2 regions of the Streptomyces sp. NPDC044061 genome follow, and region 2 is predicted to be linked to the other one. Evidence: riboswitches for the same ligand, from Rfam matches in the RefSeq annotation. Region 2 holds a riboswitch; the other holds the start of a gene.
The links. Region 2 has a riboswitch for cyclic di-AMP ahead of AC07CM_RS07145 (M23 family metallopeptidase). Riboswitches for the same ligand answer to the same signal wherever they lie in the genome.

Region 1: another riboswitch for cyclic di-AMP. It lies ahead of AC07CM_RS19985 (C40 family peptidase); the one in region 2 lies ahead of AC07CM_RS07145 (M23 family metallopeptidase).

What each region holds. Positions count from the first base shown of each region.
Region 1 covers NZ_JBWKFL010000011.1:248,815-251,982, reverse strand. Annotated here, with positions in the region: gene efeU (iron uptake transporter permease EfeU) at 1-355, shown strand, start outside; gene efeB (iron uptake transporter deferrochelatase/peroxidase subunit) at 394-1,665, shown strand; cyclic di-AMP (ydaO/yuaA leader) riboswitch at 1,902-2,071, shown strand; gene AC07CM_RS19985 (C40 family peptidase) at 2,080-3,168, shown strand, end outside.
Region 2 covers NZ_JBWKFL010000003.1:486,285-489,452, reverse strand. Annotated here, with positions in the region: gene AC07CM_RS07150 (aldo/keto reductase) at 1-232, opposite strand, end outside; gene AC07CM_RS07145 (M23 family metallopeptidase) at 386-1,417, opposite strand; cyclic di-AMP (ydaO/yuaA leader) riboswitch at 1,427-1,593, opposite strand; gene AC07CM_RS07140 (PP2C family protein-serine/threonine phosphatase) at 1,829-3,022, opposite strand.

The DNA.
Region 1 (3,168 bases), on a different contig from region 2:
GCTGCGGGCCCACGAGATCCTGGAGAACACCCTCCAGTTCGAGCTGACCGGCGATACCGACCAGGGCAGCGGGACCACCCTCGCCACCGCCGACGCCAACCTCGCCGGCACCCGCGAGCTGCTCACCGTCCTGAAGCCGCTGCTGACCAGCCGCGCACCCCAGCTGCTCCCGACGGTCGACGCGGACATCGCCCGGCTCCAGAAGCTCCTGGACGCGGCCCACGACGGTGGCCGCTGGACCCCCGTCGACCGGCTCGGCACCGCCGAGCGGCAGCGCGTCAACGGCGCCACCGGACAGCTGCTGGAAGACCTCGCCCCGGTCCCGGACCTCCTCGAGATCCGCAAGTCCGCCTGATGAGCACCGAGCACCCGCACCTGGAAGGGAACCCTTCGATGTCCACTGCCGAGACGCCGGCCTGCCCCGTCGGCCCCGCCCGCCGCTCCTTCGTGCGAACCGCGCTGGGCGCGTCGGCCGCGGGCGCGGTGCTGGCCGGCGGCGGCTTCGCGCTCGGCGAGAGCGGGGGCACCGCACGGGCGCAGGACACGGGCACGGACAGCGGCGCGAAGGTCGCCTTCCACGGCGCCCACCAGGCCGGGATCATCACCCCCGCCCCGGCCGCCGCGACCTTCGTCTCCCTCGACGTCGTCGCCGACGACCGCAAGGGCCTCACCGACCTGCTGCGCACCATTACCGAACGGGCCCGCTTCCTCACCTCCGGCGGCGCCCCCACCGACCTCGGCGTCGGCGCGCCGCCCTCCGACAACGGCATCCTCGGCCCCGAGGTCCCCCCGGACTCGCTGACCGTCACCGTCGGCGTCGGCGCGTCCCTCTTCGACGACCGCTACGGCCTCGCCAGTGCCAGGCCCGCCCGGCTCACCCCGATGCGGACCTTCCCGAACGACGACCTGGACGCCGCCGAGTGCCACGGCGACCTCTCCCTGCAACTCTGCGCGGGCAGCCAGGACACCGTGCTGCACGCCCTGCGCGACATAGCCCGGCACAGCCGGGGCGCCATGCAGATCAAGTGGCGCATCGACGGCTTCCAGAGCGCCCCGCGCCCCACCGGCGCCCAGCGGAACCTGCTCGGCTTCAAGGACGGCATCGCCAACCCCGACGTCGGCTCGGCCCGTGAGACGAACAAGCTCATCTGGGTCGGCGACGGACAGGGCGAGCCCGCCTGGGCCACGGGCGGCAGCTACCAGGTGATCCGGATCATCCGGATGCTCGTGGAGTTCTGGGACCGGGTGTCGCTGACCGAGCAGGAGAAGATGTTCGGCCGCCGCAAGGACACCGGCGCCCCCCTCGACGGCACCAAGGAGACGGACCTTCCCGATTACGCCAGGGACCCGCACGGCACCGCGATCCCACGCGACGCCCACATCCGCCTGGCCAACCCGCGCACCACGAGGACCGACAGCTCCCGCATCCTGCGCCGGGGCTACAACTACGACCGGGGCGTGGACAAGGTCGGCAACCTCGACATGGGCCTGGTCTTCTGCTGCTACCAGCAGGACGTCAGGCGCCAGTTCGAGGCCGTGCAGACCCGGCTGATCGACGAGCCCCTGGTCGACTACATCTCCCCGACGGGCGGCGGCTACTTCTTCGCCCTGCCCGGCGTGCGGGACGCGAAGGACTGGCTCGGCAGGGGCCTGCTGTCCGCCTGACGGCCGCCGCCGGCTCCGCACCGCTCCCGGTCCCGCTCCGTTCCTCCCAGCCCGACGTCGGAAGTCGGGACAAAGCGCACCACGTCACGGCAGATCGATCGCACCCTGCGACGGAGCTGAGCAAAGGTCACGAAAATGTATCGGGCATATCGCCCACCAACCTTCACAGCGGCCCCACGACTTGGCTAGCGTTCCGGCCAGGTCGTCCGACAACCACCGGCGAACGTCGCCGGGCCGTGCGGCCTCCGCCGAGTCCGGTCCGCCTGCGGGCAGCCGGAGCCGGGGACCCACCGACCTTGGGGTGAATCGGCCCGACTCCCTTCCCGGGAACGGGCCGTAGGGCAACCCTTCCGAACCACCCGCCCGAACCCGACAGCTAACTCGGTAGGCGGAACATGGAAGGAGTCGCCTACCTTGGCGTCGCACCGCAAGTCGCGCCCCACGGGTGCCCGTGTGGCAGGCATACGCACCCCCGTCCTCGCCACTGCCGCCCTCACCTCCGTGGCGCTGCTGTCCCAGACCGCCAACGCCACCCCCTCCGCCGACGGCAGGCCGAGCCTCGAGGAGGTTCAGAAGAAGGTCGACGACCTGTACCGTCAGGCCGAGTCCGCGACCGAGAAGTACGACGCGGCCAAGGAGAAGGCCGCGCAGGAGCGCACGCACGTCGACACCCTGCTCGACGACGTGGCCGAGCGCACGGCCAAGCTCAACAAGGCGCGTGAGGAACTGGGTTCGTTCGCCGCGGCACAGTACCGGACCGGGGCCGCCACCCCCGGCACCGCGACCTTCCTGCTCTCGGACTCCCCGCAGGACTACTTCGACCAGACGCAGCTGATGAACCGGCTGACCTCACGCCAGAAGGGCGCGGTCGACGACTACGTCACCGCACAGGCCGCGACTCTGAAGACGCGGCGGAAGGCCGTCAAGAGCCTCGAGACGCTCACGCAGTCGCAGAACGACCTCAGGACGGCCAAGTCCACCGTCCAGGAAAAGCTGTCCACCGCACGGAAGTTGCTCTCCACGCTGACGGCGCAGGAGAAGGCACGCCTCGCGGCGATCGAGAAGCAGAAGCAGCAGGAGGCGGCGAGGAAGGCGGCGGAGCTCGCCAAGAAGCAGGCCGCGGCCGCGCAGGCCGCGAAGGAGCAGAGCGCGTCCTCCGGCTCGACCTCGACCTCCGGCTCCGGCTCGTCCTCGGGTTCGGGGACCTCGACCTCGACGTCGGGCTCCACGAACGCCGCCAAGGCCGCCGAGGCGCTCGCCTTCGCCCGTGCGCAGATCGGCAAGCCGTACGTCTGGGGTGCGACCGGGCCCGGTTCCTACGACTGTTCCGGGCTCACCCAGGCCGCGTGGAAGGCCGCCGGCGTCACCCTGCCGCGCACCACCTACGACCAGGTGACCGCCGGCACCACGGTGTCCCTGGCCGACGCCCAGCCCGGCGACCTCGTCTTCTTCTACGACGACATCAGCCACGTCGGCATCTACATCGGCAACGGCATGATGATC
Region 2 (3,168 bases):
GGGCCTTGACCCACTTGCCGATGATCGTCTCCGACTCGCCGCCCTTGTTGCCCTCGATCCACGCCGAGTAGGAGTCGGCGGTGTCGACGAAGTTGCCGCCGGCGGCCGTGTAGGCGTCGAGGACGGCGAAGGAGCTCTCCTCGTCGGCGGTCCAGCCGAAGACGTTGCCGCCGAGGGCGAGCGGGAAGACCTCGAGGTCGGAGGAGCCGAGTTTGCGCAGAGAAGCAGTCATGCTTCTTTTCAACGGTCACTCCCGCACCGCCCATTCCGGGATTCCCGCGAACGGTGTGTGAACACACGACCGGCAGCCCTGACGTCGGGGGGTGCCGTCAGGGCTGCCGGGGAACTGGACGAGGGGGCCGGGCGGGGCCGGCTCAGCGGCCGGTCAGGGGGTGAGGCCCTTGCCGTGCAGCCACGCCATCGGGTCGATGCCCGTGGCCTGGCCGTTCGGGTGGACCTCCAGGTGGAGGTGCGGGCCGGTGACGTTGCCGGTGGCGCCGATCCGGCCGATGACGTCGCCGGTGCCGACCTTCTGGCCGACGGAGACGTTGATCGAGGACTGGTGGCAGAACCACAGCTCGGTGCCGTCGTCCAGGGTGAGGATCGTGCGGTAGCCGTAGGCACCGGCCCAGCCCGCCTCGGTGATGGTGCCACCGTGGACGGCCTTGATCAGCGTGCCCGTCGGGGCGGCGAAGTCGAGACCGGTGTGGTAGCCGGAGGACCACATCGAGCCGGGCTGACCGAAGGTACCGGTGATCGTGTACGAGACGACCGGCAGCTGGTACTGCTTGGCCAGTTCGGCCAGGCGCTCCGCCTCGGCCTGCTTCTTGGCGGCGGCCTCCGCCTGCTCCTTGGCGTCGGCGGCCTTGGCGGCGGCTTCCTTCTCCGCCTTGGCGGCCGCGTCGGCGGTCTGCTTCTCGGCGGCGGCGACGGCGGCCGCGGTGGCCTTGCTCTCGGCCTTGCTCTGCTGCTGCTCGGCCTGGGCCATGATCCGGTTGCGCAGGGCCTCGCCCGCGTCGCTCTCGTCGCTGTCGGCGGAGGCCGTGCCGACGGTGCTGAGCGAGGCCGTGGTGGCCTTGGGGGCGTCGGAGGAGCCGTCGCCGAACAGGGAGCCGACGGAGGGCAGGTCGGGCATGGAGATGGACACCGGCGGCTTGCCGGTGTTGGCGCTGGCCATGCCGCCCGCGCCGACAGCGGCTATGACGCCGACGCCGAGGACGGTGGAGCTGCGGGCGAGTCCGCCGCCGCGCTGCTTGGCGACGCGGTGCCGGCCGCGCACGGGACGGATGGAGTCCTCGGTGGGATTCCACTCCTCCCAGGGGCCCTCTTCGGTGCGGTACTCGCCGTAACCGAAGGTGTCGATCTCGCGCTGAGCCGGCACGAACGGGGCTTCTGGGGCAGGCCGGTTGGACGCCACGCGGGCGTACTCCTTTCCTTCCTCCGCCTACCGGGTTAGCTGACGGGTTCGGAGCAGGAAGGTCTCCTACGCGCGTAAACCAGATGTGGACCAGTGCGGTTCACAGCGGCATCCGCGTGATTCACCCCAAGGTGGTGGTTCCCCGGTTCCCTTACGGGATTCGGCGCGTGCGCACGGAGCCGCCTCTTGTGACGGCTGGGACGACCGCGCTGCGTTATCGAACGTTAATAGACCCACCTGTCAGATTCCAAGCCGTTCGGCTTGATCATTAACCTTTTCCCGGACGGACGTAACGTGCCAGGAGAGGCGGAAATCGGGCGAGTTGGCCGACACTCAGGAGTCACAACGGTTTTGATGGTGTCTCAGATGTTATGCGGAGGGCTTCCGTCCGATCACCGTCGGTGATACTGGTCAGGGTCGTCGTACGGCCAGCAGCGCCATGTCGTCCGTCATCCCGCCCCCGGAGTGCCGTCGCACCTCCGCGGCCAGGCGGACGAGCAGAGCGCGCGGGTCGGGGAAGCGGCGTCCGACGAGCCGGCGCCAGGGGTCGTAGAAGCGGCCGTGGGCGTCGCGGGCCTCGGACAGGCCGTCGGTGTAGAGCAGCAGGGTGGCACCGCTCGGGAAACCGGACTCGGTCGCGCGGTCGGGCCACAGGCCCAGATCGCTCATGCCTAGCGGCAGCGCGGGTTCGTGCGCGGTCAGGATCCGCAGGGTGCCGTCGTCGTGCAGCAGCAGCGGCGGGGGATGGCCGCGGTTGACGATCCGGACGACGCCGTCGCCGTGCGGGAGTTCGGCGAGGACGGCGGTGGTGAAGCCCTCGAAGGCGTCGATCCCGCCCCGCCGGGTGCCCTCGCGGGCCAGCGCGCGCTCCAGCCGTTCGGCGACCGCCTCCAGCGTGGCCTCCTGCTCGGCGGCCTCCCGGAACGCCCCGATCACCACGGCGACGGCGGCGACCGCGCCGATCCCCTTGCCGCGCACGTCCCCGACGACCAGCCGGACGCCGTACGGGCTGTCCTGCACCGCGTACAGGTCGCCGCCGATGAAGGCGTCCGCCTGCGCCGCCTCGTACCGGGCCGCGATGTCGAAGCCCGCGAGCCGCGCGTCGGGCTCGGGCAGCACGGCCCGCTGGGCGGCCTCGGCGATCTCCCGGGCGGAGGCGAGGCGCCGGTCGCCGAGGCGGACGACGCGGTTGATGGCGACGGCCAGCAGGGCGACGGTGGCCACGGTGACCACCTCGGTGACCAGGTTCACGTCCGTGCCGGTGCCGAAGCGGGCGTGCACGGCGAAGGTCGCGGCCAGGGCGGCGAGGCCGGTGAGCACCGTGGTGCGCAGCGAGGACAGGGGCGCGGCGACCAGCGGGGCGGCCGTGAAGAACGGGACGGCGGTGAAGTCGCGCGGGGTGAGCAGGTCGTACAGGATTCCGCCGGCGATCAGGAGCGCGGGCAGGGCGCGGGCCAGGCCGCGCGGCGTCGGACGGTGGCCGTGGCACTTCTCCGGCAGGAGGGGCGCGGGGTCCCGGCCGAGGCCGGGGCCGGGCACGGGGTCGCCGGGGAGCCGCCCGTCGGCCCTGGCGTACGGGCTCTCCTCCACCTCACCAGGGCGCACTGCTCGTCTCCCGTGTCCTTGACCTGCGTCCAGCGTGGCGGGAGCGGGTACGGCGGGCGACCGCTGTGGACCGAGCGGATGACTGACTGTGACGTACGCCACTCGACGTCAGGTGGGCGCGGCGGAAAAACACTCAGGGCCGGAAT